4 regions of the Paenibacillus sp. FSL H8-0457 genome follow, and region 2 is predicted to be linked to each of the others. Evidence: a T-box and tRNA genes for the amino acid it is inferred to sense, from the RefSeq annotation. Region 2 holds a T-box; the other regions hold tRNA genes.
The links. A T-box is a leader RNA that pairs with one kind of tRNA and senses whether it is charged. The one in region 2 lies ahead of leuS (leucine--tRNA ligase), so its partner is inferred to be a tRNA-Leu.
Positions count from the first base shown of each region.

Region 1: it encodes a tRNA-Leu, which carries the amino acid that the T-box ahead of leuS (leucine--tRNA ligase) is inferred to sense. The anticodon was not compared.
Region 3: it encodes a tRNA-Leu, which carries the amino acid that the T-box ahead of leuS (leucine--tRNA ligase) is inferred to sense. The anticodon was not compared.
Region 4: it encodes a tRNA-Leu, which carries the amino acid that the T-box ahead of leuS (leucine--tRNA ligase) is inferred to sense. The anticodon was not compared.

Region 1 covers NZ_CP150293.1:5,263,559-5,270,800, reverse strand. The annotation lists gene MHI43_RS23575 (glycerol-3-phosphate dehydrogenase/oxidase) at 1-457, shown strand, start outside; gene MHI43_RS23570 (HAD-IIA family hydrolase) at 783-1,592, shown strand; gene MHI43_RS23565 (glycerol-3-phosphate responsive antiterminator) at 1,663-2,268, shown strand; gene MHI43_RS23560 (MgtC/SapB family protein) at 2,311-3,024, shown strand; gene MHI43_RS23555 (lysoplasmalogenase) at 3,150-3,833, opposite strand; gene MHI43_RS23550 (copper amine oxidase N-terminal domain-containing protein) at 4,111-5,091, shown strand; tRNA gene MHI43_RS23545 (tRNA-Leu) at 5,226-5,309, shown strand; gene MHI43_RS23540 (hypothetical protein) at 5,494-6,219, shown strand; gene MHI43_RS23535 (hypothetical protein) at 6,320-6,511, opposite strand; gene MHI43_RS23530 (helix-turn-helix transcriptional regulator) at 6,682-7,242, opposite strand, start outside.
Region 2 covers NZ_CP150293.1:2,001,634-2,008,875, reverse strand. The annotation lists gene MHI43_RS08670 (dCMP deaminase family protein) at 1-254, opposite strand, end outside; gene MHI43_RS08665 (helix-hairpin-helix domain-containing protein) at 303-965, opposite strand; gene comER (late competence protein ComER) at 1,137-1,979, shown strand; gene leuS (leucine--tRNA ligase) at 1,960-4,401, opposite strand; T-box leader at 4,491-4,751, opposite strand; gene MHI43_RS08650 (AraC family transcriptional regulator) at 4,792-5,673, opposite strand; gene MHI43_RS08645 (Gfo/Idh/MocA family oxidoreductase) at 5,758-6,831, opposite strand; gene MHI43_RS08640 (Gfo/Idh/MocA family oxidoreductase) at 6,856-7,242, opposite strand, start outside.
Region 3 covers NZ_CP150293.1:5,921,856-5,929,097, reverse strand. The annotation lists gene MHI43_RS26510 (iron ABC transporter permease) at 1-569, shown strand, start outside; gene MHI43_RS26505 (alpha/beta hydrolase-fold protein) at 592-2,214, shown strand; gene MHI43_RS26500 (hypothetical protein) at 2,313-2,939, opposite strand; gene MHI43_RS26495 (helix-turn-helix transcriptional regulator) at 3,132-3,497, shown strand; tRNA gene MHI43_RS26490 (tRNA-Leu) at 3,600-3,682, shown strand; gene MHI43_RS26485 (organic hydroperoxide resistance protein) at 3,869-4,288, shown strand; gene MHI43_RS26480 (zinc ribbon domain-containing protein) at 4,421-4,663, shown strand; gene MHI43_RS26475 (hypothetical protein) at 4,753-5,028, shown strand; gene MHI43_RS26470 (thiol-disulfide oxidoreductase DCC family protein) at 5,114-5,539, shown strand; gene MHI43_RS26465 (FixH family protein) at 5,551-6,027, opposite strand; gene MHI43_RS26460 (PepSY domain-containing protein) at 6,068-7,242, opposite strand, start outside.
Region 4 covers NZ_CP150293.1:5,167,392-5,174,633, reverse strand. The annotation lists gene MHI43_RS23120 (hypothetical protein) at 142-471, shown strand; gene MHI43_RS23115 (hypothetical protein) at 590-808, shown strand; gene MHI43_RS23110 (carboxymuconolactone decarboxylase family protein) at 879-1,208, shown strand; gene MHI43_RS23105 (hypothetical protein) at 1,292-1,711, opposite strand; tRNA gene MHI43_RS23100 (tRNA-Leu) at 1,890-1,973, shown strand; gene MHI43_RS23095 (divergent polysaccharide deacetylase family protein) at 2,300-3,181, shown strand; gene MHI43_RS23090 (methyl-accepting chemotaxis protein) at 3,355-5,595, opposite strand; gene MHI43_RS23085 (N-acetylmuramoyl-L-alanine amidase) at 5,800-6,603, opposite strand; gene MHI43_RS23080 (YqzE family protein) at 6,751-6,942, shown strand; gene MHI43_RS23075 (hypothetical protein) at 6,976-7,098, shown strand; gene MHI43_RS23070 (hypothetical protein) at 7,241-7,242, opposite strand, start outside.

The sequences.
Region 1 (7,242 bases), 3.3 Mb from region 2:
CGGCATCAGGCACGATGACGTGAGGAGCCTTATGACCAGGTATGGTACCGATACCCTTGAACTGTTTAAACGGATCAAGGCTGCTTCCGACAAAACAGAAGCTGTCGGATTTAGATTGCTGCGTGCCGAAATCGAGTATTCCATCGAATGCGAAATGACGATGAGTGCCGTGGATTTTCTGTTAAGAAGAACAGGCTGGATGTTATTCGACCGGCCCAAAACCGAGCGAGTCATTGCTTCCGTCATGAGCTTGATGGGAGAATACTTAGAGTGGGATCATGAGGAAGTCGACAGGCAATGGGAACTGCTGCAGGACCAATTGCAAGCGGCATGGGGAGTGGCGGAAGGCAGCAGAATGGAGCTGGCTGCAGCTCCGACGGATCGGGAACACGTCAATGAAACGGTCTCCGAAGAAGAAGCCGGGCATCCATCGGCCGTGTCGGCGATGAACCGATAAGGTTTATCATCATGATGATCTTGTCAAATGTAAAATGTGGATGTAGTATAACCATATAAAGTTATAGAGCGGGCAGAGATGATGAGAAGCCCTTTGCATAACGAGAATCTTTCATTTGTCATGAATGAAGGTTTCTTCCATGCAAAGCGCTTCTCATTTTTTTGTATCCGCAAGGAACCGCCGGTCCAGGGACTAAAGGACATGGCGCTGTCATATGTATACCTTACGGACAGGGGCTGGAGATATAACAGAGATATTTGACCAGACCTGTCCCATGACGTTTGCAGGCGAAATTACAGATTGAACATGCAGAGGAGAACGAAGTATGGATCATTTTGCAGGGTATATTTTTGATTTGGACGGAACGATTTATCTTGGGGCCGAGGCCATCGACGGTGCCGTGGAGACCATTCATTACTTGCAGGGACTGGATAAGAGGCTGTTGTTTTTGACCAACAAAACGATAGACTCTAGGGAGAATTATTTAAAGAAATTAGCGAAGCTTGGCATTCAGGTTGAATTGAATCATATTCTGAATCCCGCGCTTGTTACGATTCATTATCTTCAGAAGCATCATCCGGACGCAAAAGTGTACGTCATTGGCGAGGATATATTGAAGGATGAGCTCCTGGACAATGGGATACGATTCGCCTCATCCCCGGAGGAAACCGACGTCGTGGTCGTATCGTGGGATCGGGATTTTCACTACCGTCATCTGGATTTTGCATATCAGGCGATCAAGGGGGGCGCTGAGGTTATTGCTACCCACCCGGATCGAACATGTCCGATGCCTGGCGGTGATGTTCCGGATTGCGGCGGCATGATTGGTGCCATCGAAGGCACTGCCGGCATTACCATTACGACGGTCATGGGCAAACCCTCCGTCTTGACGGCATTGACGGCTCTTGATATTTTGGGAGTGAAGGCCGAAGATTGCCTGATGTCGGGGGATCGGCTGGAGACGGATATCAAGATGGGCAATCAGGCGGGAATGAGCACGGCTTTGGTGCTGACCGGGGTGTCGACCAAGGAGGATCTGATGGACAGCAGCGTGAAGCCCACCTATGTGCTGAATTCGGTTCACGATATTTATCTCAGCGGTACTGCCTTGCAGCAGGCAAACGAAGCACAATGACGAGTATCTACAAAAATATGCCGGGGCAACGGGAGAATTGGAGAGGTTGCGGCGGCAACGAGGTGAAGACATGAAAACCAGTGTTGAAGGTGCACAACGAATTTCGTATTGCTTGAAGCGTAAACCCATTATTACTTCATTAATGAATGCGGATGAACTTCCTGCCGTGTTAGCGACCGAATCGAACATCGTATTTATTCTCAAGACCGATATTTTTATCATTGAATCGATCGTCGAGGAGATTCGCGAGGCAGGCAAGCTTTCGTTTGTGCATTTTGATCTGATTGAAGGGATCGGCAAAGATAAGACGGGAGTTAAGTACTTGGCTGAGAAGGTTGGCATCGACGGGATTGTCACGACAAAAAACACGGCGATTGTGGAAGCAAAGAAGCTGGGCTTGTTAACGGTTCAGCGTCTGTTCGTATTTGACTCCGTCTCCCTGGACAACGGGATCAAGATGATTAAGGCCTCCAATCCCGATGCCATTGAAGTGCTCCCGGGCATGGTGTGCCAGCGGATTATGGAACGTATTCGCGCAGAGGTGGACGTGCCTGTCATTGCAGGGGGGCTCATGATCGATTTGGAGGATTTTGATACGGCTCTAAAGAGCGGTGTAATCGGCATATCCACCTCCAGCAAAGAGTTATGGCGCTGGCAGGATGAACATATGGCATAACGAAGAGCCGCCTTACAAGATGAAGATGGGTGGAGATTAGGAATGGATGTGTTTCAACTGGATACGGAGACCATGCTGATGCGGCTGCTGTTCGCTGCATTGCTCGGTGGTTTGATCGGTTGGGAGCGGGAACGCCGGAATAAGCAGGCCGGGTTAAAAACCCATCTCTTGGTAGCCGTCGGATCGACGCTGATTATGCTGACTTCCATCTACGGGTTTGATTCTGCACTGATCAATCATCCCAATGCGAGGTTTGATCCTGCCCGGCTGGCAGCACAAGTTGTAAGCGGTATCGGTTTTCTTGGTGCCGGAGCCATATTGCGTCGTTCCAATCATATCATTTCAGGTCTGACCACGGCCGCCACTTTATGGGTGGCAGCGGCTATCGGTTTAAGCGTGGGCTCCGGTTTTTACTGGCCTGCGATCATCACGACAGCGATCGTTCTGGTCAGCACGCTGGTGCTGAATAAATTGGAATCGAGGTTTCTCTTTATCAAAAAGTCCGGCAGCTTAAAGATTATCATCGAGGCGGGTGACCGTCCGGTACATGTGAGCACAATTACGGAATTGCTGCAAAAGGCCAATATGACGGTGGAAGGCATGATCGTGAACAATGACACGACGGAAGACGATTCGACCAAGGTCACAATGGAATTCCGGGTATACTCGTTCAACAGCAAGGGAATTAACGGATTGTTCGAGCAGTTGTGGCAGGTAGAGGGGATTAAGCAGGTTCGCATGAACTGGCGTGATTAAGGACTCGGCGTTGCTTCGTTGCTTGATAGGGGAGTTATGGACCGACATATCATGGAACATGAAGCGGTGAAATGTCCTGTAAAAGCTGAGCCCGGGGGAACCCGGACTCGGCTTTTTTTGGTTTTCTAATGGATGGCGGAAGCATTGAGTGACGAGTCGCCCCTGTTCCGCGCTTTCGTCCAGTTAAAAGCCGAGATGCTTCTGGCTATCAGAAACTGGGCTGCATAATACGTGGTCATGATCCATACGTTCGAATAAAGGATATCGGAAACAAACATGTTCCAGGACAGGATCGAGTCCGAGATGACAAAGAGCAGACTTCCAAGCATGGCTAACCGGTTTCCGGTCATGACGGAGGTCCAGAGCATGGTCGAGATGACCGCAATATAAGCGATGACGGGAAATATCAAAGCCTGCTCCCCGTTTGAGTTGAGAGAGGTCACCAATTGAATGCCCATCCAGACCGAATAGGCCGCAATCGGAACAATGCTGAGGAGGCGGGGAAGCGAATATCGCCATTGTCCCAGAAAGCCGGCCGTATAGAACAGGTGACCGATCAGAAAAAAGGTAAGGCCGACGACAAACCAGATCAGCGTACCGTCACCGATCATGCAGAAGAACAGTCCCGATAACAGAAGATAGTGAACTTTCGTGGCACGGGGCGGGAATTGCCGATATGCAAACAGGATGATGAGCCACATGGGGATGAGCTTGAACAGCAGTTTGATTAGCAAGGGCTCGGAAGGAATGAAGAAAATGTAAAGCAGACTCATGATCAGGATAAACAACGGCAGCGCATATCGTTTCAAATCAATTCCCCCCGTAAGAAATGTAATCTCATGCTTAGACAATTCTTCCTCAGCGCCCCAATTCCTCTTTCCTGATTCTCGACGTAAAGGGGATGTTGAGTGAATATAATGGGGGGTTAGCCATAGCGGACCTGGAGCGTGAGGGGAGGGCATATCCAGTGGCCTGTACGGAGTAACCGGCAGCAATTGCTTTAGGGATGGGTCTATGGGTAATAGATGTTTTATAATGAAATGGAGAAAGGAATAGTGAACTGAGCTGAAGGAGGGAGAGTTCGTGATGAAGAAACGTCAAGCAGTGAAAAAGCTGCTGGCCGGTTTCATGGCGGCAGCGATTGGGATCGCCGTTTTCCAGTTCGGAGGAGAAGAAGTTTGGGCTTCGGGCACATCTTCAGACCAACCTATTGAAGTTAGGGTGAATGGCGGCAAATTGCTGCTGGATTCGCCAGCTTTTATTCATCAAGGGAGGGTGATGGTGCCATTCCGCGGCATTTCGGCAGCAATGGGTGCCGAAGTGCGTTGGAATCAAGCCGATCGGACGGCGGTCGTGAGCAATGGCAAACATACAACGAGTTATACCGTTGGGCATACCCGTGCCATGAAAGACGGCAAGGTCGTGACCTTGGATGCTCCGCCTCTTCTCAGGGAGGGACGGGTTTACATCCCGCTCCGTTTCTCGGCTGAAGGGCTTGGAGGCAAGGTTGCCTGGGATAACAAGGCAAAAGAAGCTATGATTTATCCGCTGCTCACGCCGAAAGAGGCAGAAGCCGCCCTATCCAAAATCAGTGATGAAGCGATCGCGTTCTTGAAAAACAAGGAGTTTGAGAAGCTGGCCGAGCTTGCTCATCCAGACGGAATCACCTTCTCACCGTATGCTCATGTCGACCGGCGGAAGGACGTAACGCTCAGCAAGCAGCAGGTGCGGCAGGGATTGAACAACGACGCCGTCTACCGATGGGGTGAGTTTGACGGCAGCGGAGAACCGATTTCGATGACTTTTGATGACTATTACAAGAAATTCATATATTCGCTGGACTTTGCGAAGGCGCCGTGGATCGGATACAACCAATCGAAGAGCGAAGGAAATACGGTGAACAATGCCAGCAGCCAGTACAGAGAGGCCGGCATCGTGGAGTATTATTATGATGGAGTTGATCCTAATTATGCGGGCATGGACTGGGAAAGCCTGCGGCTAGTGTTTGAGCGGTATGAGGATCGTTGGGTATTGTCCGGCATCATACATGATCAATGGACGATCTGAGACTGGCCTGATTAGTCGAAACCATGATGAAATGATGGTTTCGACATTTTTTTTGAATAAATGCTTGCTTTTTAGCTTGGGGCGTAATATACTCTTAATTACGGTGATCAACACGATCACGACTTACATAATATGCGGTCGTGGCGGAATTGGCAGACGCGCACGGTTCAGGTCCGTGTGGGCTTACCCCCGTGGAGGTTCGAGTCCTCTCGACCGCATCTATGAAGCAAAGCTGTTTTTCAAGTGGAATTCACTTGGAAAACAGCTTTTTTCGTTCCTCTTCATGTGGAAATCGCGTTATACTGAATAGGAGGTACCGTTCCGTATGAGGGTGATGGAATGGGACGAATAGCGTAAATAGCCGTTACGGTTGGTATTTTAGAACATAAGGGGTGTGATCGCATGATAAAACCTCGAAACAGGATGGGCTTTATGCTGATGATGTTGATCGCAGTCAGCGTAGCTGTCGGATGCCAGTCATCGGATAAAGGGAATGGGGCCGGGCCTTTGCCGACTGAAGCATCGGCGAATTCCCCCAAGGGAGATATTCCTCAGGCAGCGCCGCCTTCCGGCACGGATGAAACCTCAGGCCATACGGATGGCAGCGCAGGAAACGGTTCCGCAGCAGACACGCAAGAAGATCCAGCGGCCGAACCCGATGTGGATTTATCGGATGTGACGGCAGTCCGGCTCGTTAATCATAACTCAGGCTGGATCGGCGGAGAAGGCTGGATTGCTTTTAGTGATGACGGAGGCACGGAATGGGAGGTTCAAGCTCAGCCGAAGGGCACAGTACGCCAAATCTTTGCGCTGAACGGAAAGCAGGCCTGGACCGTGATGGAGAATAACGATCTGTACCGTACGACGGATGGCGGAGAAACATGGAACCGGATAGGAAGCACGCCGAATGCCGGCTTTCTCCATTTTATCTCGCCCGAAACGGGATTCAGCGGTCAAGCCAAAACCGAGGACGGAGGCAAGACCTGGAGCATTCAGGATATGCCGGATACGACCACCCGAGGCCATGACCAAAGAGCCGCCACTGACGGAGTCGTTCAACATTTCAAAAACGATGGCGTTAAGCCTGGGAAATTGTACGTTATAAACGAGACGAAGACCCATAACTAATCATAACAAAGCAGACCGGAAAATTACCGGCCTGCTTTTTTTGAGCTTATGCCTAAATGTTCATCAAGAATCAGGCAGAACGACGAGCCTCGCATGGTTTTTAAGGGAGCTCTTTGAATATTCTTCGGGAGCCTGCCCAAATACCGGCTGCAATTCCGAAAAAACCGAAGAGGGATACCAGGGCCATCAGATTGTAGGAGTGCCATCCGAGCAGGAATCCGATGCCGCTTCCCATGGTCGTTCCAGCCAGCAATCCCAGTGAAGCGCCAATTTCCTTCTGACGCAGCTTCATTCGTCAGTCACCTCATTCCTGGATGCTTTCGTATGCCCGATGTTACTTGTATTCCCTGAAAACCTCAAACTATGCCATGACACAAAATAAGCCCGGCTTGGCCGAATGGAGTCCGGCAAGCAGAGCAATTGTGTCAGATCATAAGTATGGTTATTGGTTTAACGGTAGTTTTATCGGGACTCTTGCTTCAGTGCGCAATCTGCGAATAACACAGACTTAGGGATTCGAAAGAACTGTTCCGCTTTCTCCTGGAATGCTGCTGAAGGTACGGTGCCTTGGTGCAGCCATTTGCGGAACGTGCCGGGATGCACGCCGATCCAGCGGCTGACATCGCTCACCGACAAATCATGAACCATGCACAGGCCTGTCAGAATCCGATTGCTGACCGGAGAGCGTGTCAGGGTGCGTTTCATGAATCGGGAAGGCGCTGGCTGACAGATCAAGGGCGACTTGTCCAGCAATTCTTCTCTGAAGAGAATGTGGCGGGGATAACCCAAGTAGTCGCAGGCTTTCTCCAGGTTGTTTTTTCCGGGAACGCGTCCCTCATATACCCAGGCGCTGACGCTACGGGAGGATACTCCCAGTTCCTCGGCCAATTGCGACAATTTGATATCGTTGGCCATAAGTACGGCTAGCAGGACGCGGTTACGAATTTGGCAGCGGGTCGGCCGACGAAAGCGCTTGACTCGCACGCCTTTCCCCAAATATTTACGGTTGATCAGGGACCACGC
Region 2 (7,242 bases):
ATGCAGCGCTGCTTCTTCACCATGCTTTCCTTGCCGTCCTGCACGACCAATTCATAATCCTCCGCGATCATACAACCTGCTTCCGAGCAATCCGGCACCCCCATCGGCGCGCCGTTATAAGCCGTCCCGAGCAGCTTCTTGCCCTGCACCAGCACCGCTCCCACATGACGCCGAGGGCATTGAGAACGGGTAGATACCATAAAGGCAATATCCATGAAATAAGTATCCCAATCTTTACGTTGATCTGCACTCATCATCTGTCACCTGTTCCTTGTCAATATCTCCTTTATTGTAGCACATAGCTAAAGTCCTACGTAAGGCTTCATCTTCTCCAGCATTTTGGGCCCGATGCCCTTTACGTTCATCAAGTCGGCCTGAGTTCGAAACGGGCCGAACTGATTCCGGTAATCGATAATGGCCTTGGCCTTGGCCTCGCCAATGCCGGGCAGCTCCATCAGCGTGGCTGCATCCGCCGTATTCACATTGATCAATCCGGACGGAAGCGGAATGGACGGCGGCAGCGCTGGAGGTTCATTGGCAGAGACCGGTTGACCGACAGCCTCCGGCGGGGATGAAGCCGGCGAAACGGCTGCCTGATCAGAAGCTGAAGATGGTGAGGCTTCCGCTCCTTGGCCATTCCCGGCCGCAGCAGCCGGGTCCAGACTTGGCACCGGTTCCTTCGCGTTCGTAGCGGGCTCGCCTTGTCCACCCTGAGCGGTCTTTGCAGCATCAGCAGAATCCGTTCGAGCGTCAGCAGGGACTGCAGCCCCTCCCGCATCCTTATCCCGGGAATCGGAAGCAAGCGCCTTCGCACCGGCGCTCTCCTCCATGGTCATGACTTGCTCCAGCTGTTCGTTTAACGGCTGCCAGCCCTCGATTCCCTGTTCCGTACCGCCGGCAAACAAGATGAGTCCGCAGCCCGCAAGCGTTGCGGCAAGACTCCAACCTAAAGATATCCGTTTCATCCAAGACCTCTCCTTAACTTCAAAGTTCAATTCGTACAAACTCTGGAATAATCTTCGGCTTCCCCACCGGAATCGCATGAAAAACCGTCATGAATCGGCATCTTCCCCGCATACATTAGACGTAAGGACGGTACATTTCTGCCGTAAAGCGCGAAAGGAGGGAACATACACATGAAGGTCGGTTTTATCGGTACGGGCAGCATGGGTAGTCTGTTGATCGATGCCTTCATTCAATCGGGCGCACTCCTGCCTGAGCAGATTCGGGTCAGCAACCGAAGCCCTGAAAAGCCGCTGCAGCTGGCAAAACGTCATCCCGGTCTGACGGTATGCAGCTGTAACACGGAGACGGCTTCTCAAAGCGACCTGCTATTTTTATGTATCAAGCCGTTGGAATTCAAAGCGGTCATCGGCGAAATCAAGGATCGGCTCGAAACCCGGCAAATCGCCATATCCATCACAAGTCCGGTCCAACTGATCCATCTGGAATCATCGCTGCCCTGCAAGGTAGCGAAAATCATACCGAGCATCACTAACATCACCGGAGGCGGAGCATCGTTATGCATGTATGGTTCCCGAATAAAAGAAGAAGACAGGCAGCTTATAGAAAGCCTCCTGTCTTATATCAGCAGGCCGCTCAAGATACTGGAATCGCACACGCGAATCACTTCCGATTTCTCCAGCTGCGGGCCTGCTTTTTTAAGTTTATTCATGGAAAAATGGATCGACGCTGCCGTTGAAATGACCGGAATCGACCGCAGGTCCCTCAATGCACTAGCCGGCGAAATGCTGCTTGGCACCGGCAAGCTGCTAACGGAGGAGGGCTTCTCCCCCGAAGAGCTGCAAAAGCGGGTGGCGGTTCCCGGAGGCATCACGGCCCAGGCTCTGGCACTGCTGGAATCGAACCTGAACGGGTTGTTCTACCAATTGATCCAAACCACACACGACAAGTATGAGGAGGATTTGGCCAAACTGGATGCTGCCTTCGGTTTTACGATTAACCGGCCACGATATTGACCAGTTTACCCGGTACGGCAATGATTTTGCGAATACTCTTGCCTTCCAGCGCCTGCTTGACATTTGGAAGGGAGAGGCTATGTTGTTGCATGGCTTCTTGGTCCATGTCTTTCGCGATTTTGGCGCGTTCCACGATTTTGCCGTTGACTTGCACCACGATCTCGACTTCTGCCTCTACGGTCCAAGCCTCGTCAAACTCAGGCCATGGCACGTAAGTTACGCTCTCCGTGTAGCCTAAACGGCTCCACAGCTCTTCAGCCAGGTGAGGGGCAAGCGGGGAAAGCAGTTGGACGAAGTTCTCCATCGCCTTGCGAGGAAGCACTTCGCTCTTGTACCCCTCGTTGATGAATATCATCAACTGGCTGATCGCTGTGTTAAAGCGCAGATGCTCAAAGTCGTCGGTCACTTTCTTAATCGTTTTGTGCAGCGTGCGTTTGAATTCGTCCGTACCCTCGCCGTCCACGATTTTAGGATTCAATTGACCGTCGTCTCCGATGAACAGACGCCATACGCGGGAAAGGAAGCGGTGCGTTCCTTCAACGCCGTTGGTGTTCCATGGCTTCGTCGCTTCCAGCGGCCCCATGAACATTTCGTATACGCGCAGCGTGTCAGCGCCATACTCGTTCACGATATCGTCCGGATTGATGACATTGCCGCGGGATTTACTCATTTTCTCATTGTTGTTCCCCAAGATCATGCCCTGATTGACCAGCTTCTGGAAAGGCTCCTTCGTATCGACGACGCCCAGGTCATACAATACTTTGTGCCAGAAGCGCGCATACAGCAAGTGCAGCACAGCATGCTCCACGCCGCCGATGTACAGGTCAACCGGCAGCCATTCCTTCTGTTTCTCCTTGGAGCACAGTTCGTCATGGTTATCCGGATCGATGTAACGCAGGTAGTACCAGCAGCTGCCGGCCCATTGCGGCATCGTATTGGTTTCGCGGCGGGCTTTCATGCCCGTTTCGGGATCAACCGTCTCCACCCACTCCGTAACGTTGGCCAGCGGCGATTCGCCGGTTCCGGACGGTTTAATCTGGTCCACATCCGGCAGAAGCAATGGAAGCTGATCTTCCGGCACGGTCTTCATCGTTCCGTCTTCCAGATGCAGAATCGGAATCGGCTCGCCCCAATAGCGTTGACGGCTGAACAGCCAGTCGCGCAGACGGTAGGTTACCTTCTTCTTGCCCTTGCCCTCTTTCTCCAGCCATTCATTCATCGCCTGAATAGCCGCTTCATTATCCAGCCCGTTCAGGAAGCCGGAATTCACGTGCGCGCCGGTGCCGGTATATGCTTCCTCCTCGACGTTTCCGCCTTGAACGACTTCAATGATCGGAAGACCGAATTGCTTCGCAAACTCCCAGTCCCGGCTGTCATGTCCCGGAACCGCCATAATGGCACCGGTGCCGTAGCCGGCAAGCACGTAATCCGCGATCCAGATCGGTACCTTGGCGCCGTTTACCGGATTGACGGCATACGCGCCCGTGAATACGCCGGTTTTATCCTTGGCCAGATCCGTCCGCTCCAGGTCGCTTTTACGTGCTGCCTGATCCTGATAAGCCTTCACCGCTTCACGCTGATCGGCTGTCGCAATTTTGTCCACGAGGTCATGCTCCGGTGCCAGGACGCAGTAGCTTGCCCCGAACAGCGTATCCGGACGAGTGGTGAACACCTCCAGATGACCATCATACCCTTCGATGTCAAAACGGACCTCGGCGCCCGTGGATTTGCCGATCCAGTTGCGCTGCATATCCTTCAGGCTTTCGCTCCAGTCCAGCTCGTCCAGATCCTCCAGCAGGCGATCCGCATATTCGGTAATGCGCAGGATCCATTGGCGCATCGGCTTGCGTACGACCGGATGGCCTCCGCGTTCGCTCTTGCCGTCGATGACCTCTTCGTTCGCCAGCACGGTGCCGAGCGCTTCGCACCAGTTCACCGGAACCTCGGCCACATAGGCCAAGCCGCGTTTATAGAGCTGGATAAAGATCCACTGCGTCCATTTGTAATATTCCGGATCGGTGGTGCTGATCTCGCGGTCCCAGTCATACGAGAACCCGAGGGATTTGATCTGGCGGCGGAACGTATCGATATTCTGCACGGTGAACTCCCGCGGATGTTTGCCCGTGTCCATCGCATACTGCTCTGCCGGCAGGCCGAAGGCGTCCCATCCCATCGGGTGAAGCACGTTGTATCCGCGCATCCGCTTGTAGCGGGACACGATGTCCGTTGCCGTGTACCCCTCCGGGTGACCTACGTGCAGGCCTGCGCCCGATGGGTACGGAAACATATCCAGCGCGTAAAATTTCGGTTTGGACGAGGTTTCTTCCGTTTTAAAGGTTTTGTTCTCATCCCAGTATTGCTGCCACTTCGGTTCGATGGCCTGCGGCTGGTAGCCGTGGCCGGTTGGTTGATTGTCCGTCATACTTCATTGCTCCTCCTTCACAGTCGAGAGGCAAGGCCTGCGCCATTGCCCAAAAAAACAAAAAAACCTCATCATCCATAGCGTTGATCGCTAGGGACGAGAGGTTTGATTCCCGTGGTACCACCCTAGTTAGCCAAAGGCATGCTTTGCCTTTCGCTCCCTTTGCATCCTTATCGCGGATAAGACGACGATGCTTCATCGGCCGATTCTGCCGGAATACAGCCCTCCGACGGCCGGGTTAACACCATTGCTCCGAGGCGAGTTCATCCCTATCGTCAACCGGTTTTCACCAGACACCGGCTCTCTGCATGATCGAAATTGGAACGATTGATCCTCATCATCGCGTTCATATTACCGTTTTAATGTGGCTATTATACCCAAAAAGCGCGATCAAGTCAACGAAAGCTCTTCTCCGCTTTTGCGGTAATGTTCCGGCGTGGTCCCGACCATGGCCTTGAACATCCGGCTGAAATGGGCCAAATGCTTGAAACCGGACGCCTGGCTGATCTCCGTTATGCTCAGATGGGGGTGGAGCCTGAGCATGATTTTTGCCTGGTTGATCCGCCGGTGATACACATATTTGAACACCGTCGTTCCGGTTACTTCCTTGAATAAGGAGGATAAATAGTGTTTCGTGATATGCATGTCGCGGGCGATTCCCTCCAGCGTCAGATCCAGCATATAATTTTCCTCGACAAACGACACGACATGCTGGACATGCCGCTCCTTCTCCGAGATCGAGTCGTGATCCTGCACGGCGGCCTGGCACCAGTCGGCGATGACGTACATCATCTCCTGGATTCGAAGGGTCATCCGCTCTTGGCGAAAGCCGGCCGTGGAGGACGACAAGCGGTGTATATCGGCCAGCATCCCTTCGAATTCTTCCCGGTTCTCCCCCGTCAGCGTCATGCGATGATTCCGCAGCGTTTCGAAGGGGTCCAGCAATATCGATTTGGCCGTCTCCGAAAGCCCCCTGCAGATCCAGGCCGGATCAAAATGCAGAATGCTCCTGACATATCTGGAATCGGGTTCAACGTTCGGACAGTGCAGCGTAAGCCCGTTCATCAGGAGCAGATCCCCCGGTTTCAGGGTGAACACGGAATCGCCGATCAAATACGTGCAGCGTCCCTCATGGAAATAATAAATTTCATAAAAAGCATGCGAGTGAAACTGCCCTCCCGACAGCGGCTGTTCATTGTAATAGGTCAGATCGAACGGCGCTTGAAGCTGCATGCGGTCAAAGCCTGGCATCATATCGACAGATGAGGTCATTTAGAGAATCGCCCCTTTAGCGATTTTGGAGTCGTCTAACCCCCAACCCTCAACGTAACGGGGTTTTCTCTATTATAAATGATTTTAGGGAATGCGCACGGCTTCATTTTGGGCAATCACGCACAATTCTCCGGCCTTGAAGGCATGCTCCTGGGACATGGCATGTTCCGTGCGTTCCAGGCAGTCCAGGATAAGCTCCCCGAAAAACGGATAGCCCACTTTCCCCTGGAGTTCCATATGAAACTCTCCTTCACCGTTAACCAAGTACAGATGATCCCCCTGCGGATGCCTTGCGATATCGATGTATTTGCGAAGCTCGATGTATCCTTCCGTTCCCAGAATAAAGGTTCTGCCGTCGCCCCAAGTGCCAAGTCCTCCGGGCGTCAGCCAATCGACGCGGAAATAATTGGTGGCTCCATTGTCTCCCACCAGCGTTGCATCTCCGAAATCCTCCAGCTCGGGGTATTCCGGATTCGCATAATTGCCCACCTTGCTGCTGAGCACCTTGGCATCGCGGCATCCCGCATAAAACAAAAATTGTTCGATCTGGTGGGAGCCGATGTCACACAGGATGCCCCCGTACTGTTGATGACGGAAAAACCAGTCCGGGCGGGAGGACGCATTCAAACGGTGCGGTCCGGTTCCCATCACTTGCACCACTCGCCCGATCGCCCCGTCCTGAATCAGCTTCCCGGCATGGACGGCACTCTCCACATGCAGCCGTTCACTGTAATAGACCATGTATTTCTTGCCCGTCTCCGCGGCTTTCGCGCGTGCAGCGTTCACCTGCTCCAGCGTGGTGAACGGCGTTTTATCCGTGAAATAATCCTTGCCGTGCGACATGACCTTCAGGCCAAGCTCGCATCTCTCCGAAGGAATGGCGGCAGCCGCCACCAGATGAACTTCGGCATCTTCCAGCACCTGGGCCTCGGAGGAAGCCACGGCTGCCTCCGGGTATGCCTTGCAAAAAGCAGCAACCTTGGCGGGGTCTGGGTCATACACCCACTTCAGCGTCGCCCCGGCCTCAATCAAGCCGTTGCACATGCCGTATATATGGCCATGCTCCAGCGACATGGCTGCAAAAATAAATTCTCCGGGCTTGCACACCGGCTGGGCCTTGCCCACCGGCGCATAGAGCATTCCATTGCTGCGGTCCATACCAAGAGCCTCCCCGATTGTAATTTAATAAGCGCCAAACGTCTTGCTCATATCCACCGGCCCGATCTCCTTGACCGTTTTCCGGGTGGACGAATTCGCTATCCGTTCTTGCAGCATCTCGTAATACAGATCTTCGTCCAACGGCAGGTCGACCCAATTGTCGGTCCAGGTGGACAAATGCATGGCATTGGACAGGGTCAATCCGTGGATTCCCTCTTCGCCCGGCGCAATCAATGGCGTTCCGTGCAAAATGGCGTCCGCAAAGTTCTGGATGATGCCGTTATGCTGCGGATTGTCCCCCGAAATCGGCACCTCGCATTTCCAGCATTCCGGTTCGCCGAAGCCCCCGGTATACTGCTGATTGAACTCCGGTTCAGGCACCCGGAGACGCCAGAAGGTAAGCTTGCCGTC
Region 3 (7,242 bases), 3.2 Mb from region 2:
AGCTGGATCCACAGCGGCTCATACTTGTGGGCATTGCGATCGCATCCGGCTTTGGAGCCGTTACCATGTATGTTTCGCTAAAAATGAACCCGAAAGATTATGAGATGGCGGTTGCCTGGCTCGCCGGCAGCCTTCATAGCGCCAACTGGAAGTTTGTGGTGACCATGCTGCCGTGGCTCGTTATTTTGCCGCCTGTCATCTGGCTTCGCTCTCAAGTGCTCGACTTGTTCCAGCTGAGCGAGGAAAGCGTGAAGAGCGTAGGGGTATCCGTCGAGCGCGAGAAAAATATATTGCTTCTGTGCAGCATCGGCCTGGTGAGCGCCAGCGTAGCCGTATCCGGCAGCATCGGGTTTGTCGGCCTGATTGCTCCGCATATGGCCAGGCAGCTTGTCGGACTGCGGCACAGGCATATCATCCCGATCAGCGGCATAGCGGGCATGGCGATTGTTGTCATAGGCGACTTTATCGGCAGAACGATATTCGCTCCGGCCGAGCTTGCTGCAGGCATTGTGGTATCCGTGATCGGGGTTCCGTATTTTATCTATTTATTAATTCGCATGAGAAAATAAAAGCAGCTTTCGGGAGGATCACATGAATCGTTACAAGCAGCTGGCAGTTGAGGGCAGAGAGCTTATACTGTATCTGCCTCCTTCCTATCTGGAGTCTGACCGTTCCTATCCTGTTGCCTATGTTCAAGATGAAGGAGATATGTTCACGGACTGCTTGAACTATTTGAATCATTTGTTTGCGGCAGGCCGGCTGGAAGAGGTCATCCTGGTCGGAATCTCGTCAACGAACCGGAATCGTGAGTATACGCCTTGGCCGGCTGAGCCTTTGCTGGAGAGCAACCCTCCTTTCGGCGGGGAGGGGAGAGCTTATGTCGATGAGGTAGCGGATGTCATCAAAGCATACATAGACCATCGGTACCGAACGCTTCCAGAGCCTGATCATACGGCCATCATCGGAGGTTCCTTTGGCGGTTTGATCTCGATGTTCGCGGGATATTGGCGTCCCGATACCTTCGGACGGATCGGCATGCTGTCGGCTTCGTTATGGTACGAGGGGGTGATGGACTACATCCGCCAGCAGGAAAAATGGCCGGCTGAGCAGCGGGTGTATATGTCCGTCGGGCAGCTTGAAGGGGCGTATAAACAAAATGCGCAGAAAAATATGTTTGTGAACAACGTGGAGGCCCATCGGTTCTGGCTTGAGCAAGGGGTGAGCCGTGAGAGGCTGCAGCTGGCGGTAGATCCTGACGGAACCCATGATCCTATCTTTATGTCCAGAAGATTTCCGGATGCGCTGCGGTGGCTGTTCGTCGGGGAAGCAGAGGAGCAAGCATCGGCGAAGGGGCGAGCTCAACATGAGGATCCGGATTATCAGGAAAAGCACGAATCGCATAATAACCAAGATAACCAAGTAAAGGCCCCTTTGTTTTCCGTACCGGGAACGCTGACCTGGTCCATGCAGTCCGACGAGACGGGCCGCGAATACCGCATTTTCATCGCCGAGCCGATGGGACCGCCTCCTGAGGGAGGTTATCCCGTGTTATATTCGCTGGATGCCAATGCCACCTTCGGCACGCTGGCCGAAGCCATCCGCCTGCAATCCCGTACGCCGCGGGGCATTCCCTCGGCGCTCATCGTCGGCATCGGCTTTGACAGCGACAACCCTATCGTGAGCAGCGAGCGCTTCTATAACTTTACGGAATATGCCGATCCCGCTGAACTGCCTGTCCGGCCAAACGGCATGGATTGGCCGGAGACGGGCGGCGTGGAGGCGTTCCTTACCTTCATCGAGCAGCAGCTGAAGCCGGCCGTGGAGCGGCGGTATGCAGTGAACCGATCGAAGCAGGCGCTGTTCGGACACTCGCTCGGTGGATTTTTCACCTTGTATACCTTATTCACCAGACCGGATGCCTTTTCGCGGTATATTGCGGCATGTCCCTCGGTGTGGTGGAAGAATTACGCGCTGTACCAGCGATGGGAAGAGGGAAAGAACCGCTTACGACAGAGCGGGGAGCGCAAGTCACTCCGCCTGTACGTGGGGGCCGAGGAGAAACCGTCCATGGTAAAGGACGCGAGGGAACTCTATGCCCTTCTCAGAGGGCATGAAGAGGTGCTGGAGACGACCTTCAACGAAATTGAGGGTGAGGGGCATGTTTCGGTATTGCCGACCCTTATAAGCCCCCTGCTTCGTTTTGTGAACGCGTAATCAACCAAAGAATGTCTCAAGTACAAATAAGCAGCTTCGAATCCATTGATCATCGGGATATCGAAGCTGCTTATTCTGTGTTGAATGCAGACGGGACGTTAATCGGGCAATTCCGGATCATCGAGAATGGAAGAATATTTCGGGTATAGTCTGCGAATGCAATCCGGACAAATATCATGGGTAAACTCAATGGGGAGGCGGCTCTCCAAATAGCTCTCCACAGGCTCCCATTCATCCGCTTGGCGAACATATTTGCATACGGCACAGATCGGGATATGTCCTGGAAGAGGGAAGCTGTGCGCCAGCGCTTGTTCCAGCAGCAGTTCCTTGTGCTTGAACTTCGTAATATCCGTGAACGATATCATGGCTCCGTGAACACGGCTGTCCTTGTTCATCATCAAGGGCAGCACCTCGCACAGAACCCAGTTCTGCCGGTCATTCCATTCCACGGCATATTCAAAAGAATAATCAGGCAGCTTGCCCAGTATCACTTCCTTTACGGATGGCAAATCCATCTCATGGGAAAATGGATCGAATACAGAACACAAGTGCCGGGAAGTCATATCGAAAAAAGATGCTCCATGCCACCTAAAGTCAGGCGGGACACCGTATTTTTCGGCCATGGCAATGAGCGGATCGTTGATTTTGTCTATGATGCCATCCGGGGTAATGACCATCAGCCCCTTATTCAAGGAGTGCACCGCATTATTCCAGGATGTGGTCATGGTATCGTAGGGCAATTTACTCGCTCCTCGTACGGAATAGACTCATGAGTAAAAGATACGACGATCCATGAGTACTATGGTATAATTTAGGCAATATATCTTGATTATACACGTAATTAAGTCATTATGCAAGACAAAAATACGTACATAAGATATTTTTCTTTTAAAGAGAAATAGGAAGGCGGTTGTTTGATGCAGTCTATTTACCAACGAATCGAACATCTCATAGAAAGCCGGGGTATGACCAAGAAGGCGTTTTGTGAAACCCTCGGGATCAGCACAGGAAATTTTGGTGACTGGAAGAGGGGAAAAACAACGCCGAGCACGAATAAATTGATTGAGATTGCAGCATTTTTTTCCGTCAGCCTGGATTGGCTGATTATAGGAAGAGGCAGTCCGACCAGCCGTGTCAAGGAAGCCCGCGGGGAATATGAAGTAGATCCGGAATCTTTGGATCCTGCCTTAATGTCCGGTCTGGCAGAGCATGAGAAGGAATTTATCCGCGAATACATCGAGTTTTCAGCCTATCGGAAGGACAAGCGCAGCGACAAGAGCTAGCTGATGCAAAAGCCCGACCTAAGGCCCAGATTTTGGCGCTTTACTTTTGAGCAAGGGGGCAGTATAATAGGGAATGTTCGCTGCAGAACATCCCTTATACATGCGGTAGTGGTGGAATGGCAGACACGCTATCTTGAGGGGGTAGTGGGTGTATACCCGTGGAGGTTCGAGTCCTCTCTACCGCATACTTCATAAAGAAGCTGTTTATCAAGTGGAATTCCCTTTGATAAGCGGCTTTTTTTGTTATGTTCTTTGCGTGCCGGGATAATGCTCAACTATGGTGAAATGCCTTATTTATCGTTTCAAATTGTCCTGAAAGTTTAAAGAGTACATGTAGAGACCATAATAGGGCATGAAGGAGATGAACGAGCATGAAACCATTATACACAGCAGATGTTAAAGTCGTCGGAGGGCGGGAAGGCTCCGTTGAATCTACCGATGGCGTTCTCAATCACAAATTAAGCATGCCGAAAGAGCTCGGAGGTCCGGGCGGAGCCGGAACCAATCCGGAGCAGCTGTTCGCGGCCGGTTATGGCGCCTGCTATGAAAGCGCCTTGGCCAACATCGCCCGCAAGGAGGGCGTCGAGCTGAAAGATGTCGTGATCCATTCCCAGGTGTCGATCGGAAAAGACGAAGGCGCTGACGGCTTTAAGCTGGCAGTGAAGCTGAAGATCGAAATGCCGGGCATCGAACGAAGCCAGGCGGAGGATCTCGCGAAGAAAGCGCACGCGTTTTGCCCGTATTCCAAAGCAACCCGGGGCAACATTGACGTGGAGTTAAGCGTAAGCTGACGATAGAGGATTCGGATGGCTCTCTAAAATGGGGGTCATCCTTTTTTTGTCGGCTTAAGACGCTCAATATGAAACTTTTTACATGATACACCGTACTTCAGTTAAAGCTATGCATTGAAAGGGGCGCTTGGAATGCGAATAGAACAAATGATCGAAGAACGGTTTGTATGCAGCAAATGCGGAGGGAACCACTGCCAGACGAAAGAGGTCTCGATGTCGGGGGCAGGCTTGAGCAAAATGTTTGATATTCAGCACAATCATTTCCTATTTGTTTCCTGCACGAACTGCGGATATGTGGAAGTCTTCAACCCGGATATATTGGAAGGTAAAAAGAGGGGGCAGCTGGGCTCGATCCTGGATGTGTTCTTCGGTTGACATCACCCCTAAAATTCTTTAATATGACTAAGTACCAGAAAGTACAAACCAGTCATAAGGAATTTAAATAAAATAAACGGGTGATGAACATGCCATACAGACCGCAGATTGCAAATGTGACCACAGCTGGAAGCAATGAAAAGGAAGGGCTTTACGAATTCATTATCCACACGGCTGACGGAACGGATATTCGCGTATTCTATAACCGCTTCCCGGAATGGAAACTGACTGCGCTTAGCCGACTTGGGAAAGTACCTTGCCCGGTTTGTCGTAAGGATTTCATATGCAAATGCATGGAGAAATTTTCGAACGAATTCGACCAGCAGATGAGAGACGGCGAGTGGCTGAACAAAGCTGCTGAGTAATAAACCAATAAGCGTACTTGATCAAGCGTAGGAGAGGGCTCCTGCGTTTTTTCTTTTTTTATGGCGTGAAGGGAGCGAAGAAAATATGAAGGATCGTGCAACCGAAAATCATGAGGAATATGCAATTGTGCTGATTGATGGCGTGTGCCATTTGTGCCAGGGGCTGACCCAATTCATTATCAAGCGAGATCCCGCGGGTGCTTTCCGGTTCGCTTCGCTGCAATCCGAGATCGGTCAGGAGCTGTTGAGGCAGGGAGGGCTCGATGGAGATTCGCCGGAGACGATGGTGCTGATTGAACAGGGGAGGTATTACACCAGATCGACGGGAGCTCTTCGGATTGCGCGGCGTCTTCGTTTTCCTTGGCCGCTGTCGTATGTCCTGATCCTGATTCCCCCTTTCTTACGGAACCTGGTGTACCGCTGGGTGGCGAAGAACCGTTACCGGTGGTTCGGGCAATCCAGTGAATGCATGGTGCCGACGCCGGACATTCGGCGCCGGTTTCTACCCTGATTCCGCTTGTTTTAATGATGATGCTCTGCCGTGCCTTCTTGGAATGTCGGAGTTCCCGCCTCCAGGTAGGCAAGCTCGGCCGCGGACAGTTTGCCGACGGCGAACGGTTTCTGGGGAATGATGATGGAGCCGTTGTTGCCGCTGTGCAGCTTGATGAAATACAGCCCCTCTTTTTCGAAGGTTTTGGTGACCGTATACACGCCATCGCCCACCTCGACCGCATCCGTCATGGGATCCCGCAGGGAACCGTCATGGCTCCACAGCTCGTAGTGGACAAAATCCGCACCGGGCACTCTTTTGCCGTCTTGGGTAAGGATAATCTCGATGGTCTCCGGCTGTTGGACGGATAATACATCCGGGATGTTCACCTCGGCCATCAACGGGATTTCTTTTTCATACCGGTCGGCTGCCTCGGGACTGGCCGAACAAGCGCTCAGCAGCAGAACCGATAGCAGTACGGTTATAATAATACGGCCTTTTACGATCATGAAACCGCCACCCCTTATTTTTGATTGAGTCCTAAGCGAATCAGGCGTTCAGGAAAGCCTTGATCGCCGGTATCTTTCGCACGATGACAGAATCGATGATCCACACGATGATGAGGGACAAGCCCACAAGCGGGAACAGAATCCCCAAAGCGATAAACAGCAGCAGGAACAGCCTCATGCTCTTGGCGCCTGCCTCGGGCGCTTTCGGAGCCCCCAGTCCGTGATCCGGTTTTCGTTTCCACCACAAGTACAAACCGCTTACCGCAATGAGAATGATGCCTAGGCATATCAGCAAACTGAAAATCTGGTTGACGATGCCGAATTGGGTTCCTTTGTGCAGCGTAATGCCCAGGGCAACGGCTTTGCCGACGAATCCGTAATGATCATAGCGATAATCCGCCAACACCGCGCCGCTGTACTGGTCGATATGCAGGGTGGCTTCGTCCTGCGCTTTCGGCGGATAGGCCGACAACGTATACACCCCGTCCGCTTGCTGCGGGATGCTGATGGTGTAACTCGGATGCATTCCCTCGCTTCGGGCTACGTACATGACGTCTTCAATCGGAAGCGGCATAAAGTCGGAGATGGTGGAGTTGGGAACCTCCAGATTTTCGGCCGCCCAAGGCACCTCTGCCACTTCCTTCGTCTGTACCACATGGGAGGACGGCGCACTGCCCGACCAGATGGAAGGAGGATAGCCGGCACCGGTATTGGTTGCCACGGTTTGGAAATTGCTGCCCCACAGGCCTGACCAGGGTAATCCGGTCATGACGAGAAACAGCATGCCTGCCGCGATCCAGAATGCGGGAACGGCATGCAGGTCCCGGCGAAGAATCTGCTTGCCCTTGCCGAGCCTCGGATACAGGATCCCTGCGAGGCTTCTTTTCTTTTTGCTTTTGTTTTTATTTTTCGGGAACCATAAAAACAAACCGGTGATGATGAGCACGATCGCCCAGCAGGCGGCAAGCTCCACGATCCGGTCCCCGATGGTCCCGACCATCAGCTCGCCGTGGAACTCCTCGATTTTGTCCATGACTCGGTATTTGTCTTTCAACTCGCCCATCTTTTCTCCCGTATAGGGGTCCATGAAGACGGTTATGGATTCGCTGCCCGAGGTCAGACTGATTTCCGTGGAGCGGGAATCCGACTCGCCGGGGCGGTATTTCGTGATGGTAGCGTCAGGGTAGAGCTCTTTCACTTGTCCGACCAGCTTGC
Region 4 (7,242 bases), 3.2 Mb from region 2:
ACCCTAGTCTAAACGAAGAGAAAAAATGGTAATTTGAAGTAAATGATAATGGGATTTCCGCCTAAAATCTCAACTAAATCTTTTCGCCTCCGTGATTTTCGCTTATAATAAAGAGGTAGGCAAGAGAGAGGAGGCAGCAACATGGGGAAACAACCTGTAACCGAGCCGTTTTTGATTGAGAAGCTGAATGAAGCGAAGGTACATTTTGAACGTGCTTTGGATTGTAAACATACGGAGTTTGATGATCTATATCCCTATATGATTGAACATCCTCAGTTCTTCTGGTACAAACGCTATGTTGCCTGGTCAGAACTGCTGACGATTGCCGGATTGTGCGAGGAGGTTTCCTTCGAATGGAAGGAACAGTTTACGCCTCAGCAGGTCGAATATATCGAGAAGCGCGTCATGTCTTCCACCGTGCTGGATTATTGGTACGAGAAGAATGACAGCATCGAGCCGGCTCAGCGTTAATGGGTATATAGAACATCTCTTAATCGGGATGTTTGTCGATATCGCAACGCATTCAAAGGACCTAAATGATCTCATTTAGGTCTTTTTTTGCACAGTAAGTGATGAAGGAGGCATGGCGATGATCAGCGATGAAAGACTCGATGAGCTGCGGATCTCCGGCGAACTGGTCCGGGTTGTGCGGGATGGGCTGGAGACCAATGATATCATAGGGTTCGTCGTAGCCTGGGACCCGGAGCAGGTTATCATCCGCCGCAGAAACCGGCGGGTCGTTAAACTGGATCGGCGCTACAGCTACCAGCTCAAAAAAGAGCCAAGAGTCAGCCCGGTCGAAGAATAAGCATAGAACTCGAATTCGTCGGACAACTTAACCTCGAAAACTATTTTTTCGGGAAGAGGTGCTTTTGGTTATGGAAATGTCCAATGACAAGGTCTCGGCATACAAGAATGAAATTCAGAATTTGAAGCAGAGCATGCCGGACATGGCAGAAGCGTATCATCAGTTCACCGGCGTTTGCTTTCAGGATGGCGAGCTGGATGCGAGAACGAAGCAGCTGATCGCGCTTGGGATCGGATTGTTTGCCAACAATGAGCTGTGTACCTTCTACCATATGGAGGAAGCCCGTGCCAAGGGAGCCTCGGATGCTCAGATCATGGAGGCCGTAGCCGTGGCGTCTGCCGCCAGCGCGGGACATGCTCTCTCGCAGGGACTGACCCGCGTGCAGCATAACCTTCATTGATCTGTGATAAAAAATAACCGTCTCTCCCGAAGCGCTTGTACAGCCGGGGAGGCGGTTATTCTTTCGTTTAAGGAACGGCGATGTTAGCGCGCGAAAGCAGCGGCAGGAGGATGGGCTTGCTCGGAGGAATCGCTCTGAGGCGGAACCAGTCCGAGATACGCTCGCATGCGATCCATCATCTCCTCACGGAAGGATGGCCATAGAATGTTCATCGACCCAATGTACCCCCGGCAAGCATATCGTGCCTGAATCCCGTCCTTGCTTTGCCCGATGTCATATACCTTGATCGCCCGCTTGGTGAATTCCTGCTTCACCTCTCGAAGAAGCACGGCAGCACGTTTGGCGCCGTTTCCCACAACCTCTACGTACAATTGAGGGGTTTTGAATACCCCGCTCTCCTGAATGATCCGGCAATCCCGTTCAAACACCTTATGAATGAACATCAGCAGCAGGTAACTCTTGATCAACGCCCGTTCTTCCGTTGTAACAGCCTGTATGGCCATCAACATCACCGCCTTTATATAGAAAATGGATATTGAATGAGAACTTATGTTCTTATTTTAACCGAAAACAAGGTTTTTAATCAAGCTCAAAAAAAGTGTTGACTCGATTTATTTAGCGTGATATTATATACCTTGTCGCCGCTGATAAGAGCTTGGCTCGAAGGTGGACAACATACATGCGGTCGTGGCGGAATTGGCAGACGCGCACGGTTCAGGTCCGTGTGGGCTTACCCCCGTGGAGGTTCGAGTCCTCTCGACCGCATCTAATGAGAAAGCTCGTAAACTGTTCTTGCAGTTTACGAGCTTTTTTGTTTTGGAATTCTCTGGGACTGTGCGATGCAATCGATAGCCAATGCGGCACAGGCCGAAATTACCGCTGACCTCCGCGGCACGCAACGAATAGGAGAGCCAACGATCTTACGGTGGCCGGCAATGTTCTGCAATCCGTCGGAAATGCGCTGCAGGTGATTGCGGAAGCGGAGGATTCCTGATTAACATTTATGCCTCTAATTACATATTTGAATAGCTTTTCTCAAACAATACGGTTAGGTAAGGCTATCATGATGATGAGTGGAAAGGGGCGTAACAATGCGGAAAAGATATAGAAAATCGATTATCTTGCTGTGTTTGGTATGGGGGATCTCGAACGGAGCACAGATCGGGTACGGGGCGGGGGTGGTTAATGCTCCTGATTCGTTCAACCATGATACTCGAAACGTGCACGAAGAATCCGATCACAGCAGATCCGTCCAGGAAAAGAAGCCGAATAAGCTGGCTGTCATTATCGATGATTTTGGCAATGATCAGAAAGGGACCGAGGAAATGCTCAATCTGCCTGTCAAAATCACGGTGGCCGTGATGCCGTTTTTGCCGACGAGCAAGAAAGATGCCGAGGCCGCGCACCAGCAAGGGCATGACGTCATTATTCATATGCCCATGGAGCCTAAGCAGGGCCGGTCTTCCTGGCTCGGACCAGGTGCTATCTTAAGTTCGCTCACCGATGAGGAAATTCGTAAACGCATGGAGGAGGCAATCGATTCGGTTCCTTATGCCGTTGGGATTAATAATCACATGGGCTCCAAGGTTACCGGGGATGAACGGGTCATGTCCATCGTGCTCGACGTTTGTAGGGAGAGAGGGCTGTTTTTCGTCGACAGCAAAACGAATTACTACAGCGTGGTCGGCAAACTGGCAGCGAAGAAGGGAATGCCGTCCATCTCCAACGATATCTTTCTGGATGACGTTCATACCGTTCAGCATGTGAGCAAGCAGCTGCAGACCGCGGCGCAGCATGCGGAAGAAAGAACTTCCTGCATTGCAATCGGCCATGTTGGCGTATATGGAATCCGGACGGCAAAGGCGCTGAAAGGCACGATCCCGGAACTGCAAAAAAAGGTGGAGTTCGTCGGGATCAGCGATCTCGTCAGGGAGCACTCAAGCTGGCGGCCTGATCCGCTGCGCTCGTATTAGATCTTCCTGGAGCACAGAAACAGGTCCGGAATCGAGTGACGAGACCGGTGGAGGGTCCAAACGTTAAGATCAGCCGAGACCGGGTATTTAATATAAAACGAACGGCCTTCCGCGCAAGAGTCCCGGTGATTCCGAGTTTCATGCTTGGAAGGCTGATTATATGTTGCGCTATATTATCGGATGCGGGCATCGGTGAGTTTGAATTGACCTACCAGCTGCTGCATCGATTTCGCTATGGCTTCGACATTGCCTGAGGTGTACCTTACGCTTTCGATTTCCTGCGACAGCTCCTGCACTTTGCTCTCCACATCCTTGGAAATCTTTCGGTTCTCCTTGCTGACCGAAGCGATTTTCTCCATCAGCTGAACCACTTCATCTACGGCCTGGTGCTTGCGCAGATCGTCTTCGGCTGCGGCGGCAAGCAGCTCGGAAGCCGCAGAAACCAGCAGGTTTCCTTCTTCCACGACCCGGGTCCCTTCCTTCATCGATAGAACGGCGTGCTGGGCGTCCTGATAGATATGGCCGATAATCCGGTGGACCTCTTCCGTGGACTGTCTGGTCAGTTCGGACAGCTTGCGGATTTCGGTTGCAACGACGGCAAAACCTTGTCCGTGTTCTCCGACCCGTGCCGCTTCAATGGAAGCATTCAGGGCCAGCAAATGGGTTTGGGAGGATATTTGTTCGATCGCGTGCAGCACGCCTGTAACTTCCTGAACGGTTCCCATGAACGTGCGGATGGTCTGATTGGTTTCCTCGACTTTCGCAGAAATATGAGACATCTTGTCTCCGATCCGGACGACTTCATTCTTGGCCACATCAATCTGCTCATTTGCTTGCCGTTCCAGCTGGCGGAGCGTCTCCCGCATCCGTTCCGCGCTGTCCTTCACGGCATCGATATCCTGCAGCTGGCTGCGCATGCTGCGGATCATCTCGCTAATGTTGCTGCTGACACGCTGTGCGGAAGTAACGGTGACGGCGGTAGTGTCGTTCATTACCTGTTGGCTGGAAGAAACATCGCCTGCCGTCAACTTCACCTGCATCATGATGCTTTCCAGCGAATCGATCATATTGTTGATCCATTTGGCTAATTCGCGCGTTTCATCCTGATCGAATTGGCGGGGGTCCAGCCGCTGCGTCAGATCTCCGCTGCCTTCGGCATTCATGCGGATGAAGCGGTTGAGGCTGCGTAGACGATCCGCGATTCGTCCAATTTCTTTATGGCCGACCAGGGAAGAGGTGAGAAGGCCGGTGACCAAGCAGGCTAACCCTCCCGCCATGGCTGCAAATGCCGGAGATAAATAAACAGCCGTAATAAAAACAATGCCAGCCGTCAGGAGGCTCGAGATAAGGGTAGACAAGCCATGGAGCTTGGCATGTCTGAAGCGAATGCCGCGAATACGGTAAACCTCTTCGAGATCCCCTTCGCACATCATCCCCCAAACATCCGGACAATGGGGCAGGCGGAACGTCACACCTTTGCCGATCACCGGAATGTGGCGGTAATCGGAATATCCGGGGAAGTCCACGAACAGATTGCTTCCGTTCGCGATGGTGTTGGCTACGCCTGGATGAAGCTGACCCGTTGCCGGGTCGGTGAACATCAGCTCGAGCTCCGTATGTTCCTGAACCGACACGGTCCCCCAGTCAGTCGTTACGCCGTCCTTCAGGTTCTCCCCGTGTGTGAAGGTCCGGTCTTCAAACCGGCTTCTGGAAAGGGCCGTGCCCGGAGCAATATGGCGATTCATCTCGGGCTTGGCCATGAATATATAGTTGTCGCCGGAATCGGGATAGACGTGGCCGGATTCCCGCTGAATCAAATCCCCGATCACGTCGTTTGGAACGCGGCCGCACAGAATGCCGGCGAACGTATCGTCGACGTAAATGGCATTCATGAACAGCAGCGTCATTTTGTCGTGAAAAGCAGAGGAGCGGGGACCGATAGTGAACGTGACGGGATCCGCATACGGCCCGAAGAGCAATTTGCCGGTATCCGAGCCGGCGAGATGAATGATTGCGTGGCCCAATGGACTGCTCTTGCTGTAGCTGGTTCCAACGTGCGGAGCGTATGTAGAGTACGTGACCTCACCCGAAGGGTTCAGCAAGAATAATTCCGTGAAATCGGCAGCGCGCGAGTACAAAGCGGAGAAGAGCTGCTCCTGCTTCAATGGGGCCCTTGTAGAGAAGGGATGAGGATGCTCGCTGCCGACTGTTGAACCATGGGTCTTGTCCTTGTTCAGCTGCTCCTTCAATCGGTCCAGATGTCCCCAATATTCATGGCTCCAGGAGAACAGCAGCTCCTTGCGCGTCTCGGCAATGCCTTCGAATATGTCCTCGATGTCTTCCTTCAAATTACGATTCAGACGCCATGAAATCCAAAGCGGAAGTCCTTGGCGATACCCAAGCCAGTCAAACATACGATCTCCCCCAATTCCCATTCGATTCATCTATCTTTATTTATGTTAGATATACTATCATAATTTCCGGAAAAATCTAGTAAATATTTCGAAAAAAATGATGCTTTTTTCATATTGATGTCAGTTTTTATGACATAAATATGGGTTTAAAGGCCTGGGAGTTGGATTCTGTAGTCTAGACGCCCAACAAAAAACAGCTCCAATTTAAAGAGCTGTTAAATAACTGATAATCCCGTCAGCAATGGCTTCGGCAATCATCATTTGGCCGTTACGGCTAGTCAACAATTTCCGGTCCTCCATATTGCTGAGGAAGCCGGTTTCTACGATGACGGCAGGTACTTGGGTTTGATTGAGCAGATAATAAGGCTTGCCTACCATGATGCCATTGTTGCTGCGATATACCAGATTCAACTGTTCCTGAATGGTTTCCGCGAGCAAGGTGCTTCGGCCCTCGGATTGATGCAGTACGATGCCTCCGCGCTTGGACGCATTTTTCCCCCAGTTCACGTGGACGCTGACTACCAGCTTGGTCGGGATTTCGCTGCTGAGCTGCTTGCGCTGCGACAGATCGCGGCGATGCCTGGAGGAGCTTCGATGCCAGCGGTTATCGTCGCTTAGCGCGTAATCGGCGTCGCGATTCAGCACGGCATGATAGCCTTCCTTGCGTAGCAGCATGAACAGTCTGCGTGAAATGGCCAGATTGATATCTTTTTCGAGAATGTCTCCATGCGACGTTCCGCCGTCGATTCCGCCATGGCCCACATCGATCAGCACGACATCATGTGCAAATGGGTGGAGGTGTTTAAGATGTGATTGGTCGATTTCCCGTCCTGAGGAATGGGTTGATTCCGGCGTTTCGGACATAAGCTGGGCTGCCGGCATCACTTTCGGATGAACGGCATGTGCTGGAAGCTTCAGGGCCTGCTTCTTTACTGGGCTTGCTTCCGTGACAGAACCGGGGAGTACCAGCGTCAAGAGAAGCAAACATACTCCTGCTGACTTAATCATGATGGATTCCTTCTTTCACGTAAAATTTCGGCTTTATTAGAATGTGCATTAGGCAGAAAAATCATGCCGTTAAACAGGAGTCTAGAATCGGTCGGAATGGAGCACACTGATACTGGGAAGTGGATAAACCATAAGGAGTTGATTCGTATGGCAAGCGGAGATGAATTGATCAAATATATTACCGAACGCGTGGTTAACTATATAGATACGCCTAAGGAAGTTCGGCGCAGGGCGAAGGTGAAGGAATCCTGGACCACAAGGTGGTTTGGCATGATTCCGTTCTCCATGTCGCTGTGGAAAGACGACGTATCCTCCAAGCGCAAAAAAAGGCAAAAGTAAAGCTGCTGCTGTTCATTTGCTGTATGTTCCTTAATGAAGTCAGCTATTGTACAGCGTGCGCACGGCATCCTGTGCAGCCAGATGCCAGACTTGGGGCATGTTTTTGCATTGTATTGGCTGGCAGTCGACGCTTGGAAGTACGGAAGTACGCACTGAAAAAAACAGGTGAAACGATGAAGGACGCGGGCCCTGATAAGGGCCGCGTCCTTTTGTCCGTCTGGGATGCTGAAGGCATGAGGGCTTGTGGTTGGTTCGCATGAATGACGGACTTGTTAGCCCGCTTACTTGTACTTTCGCGTC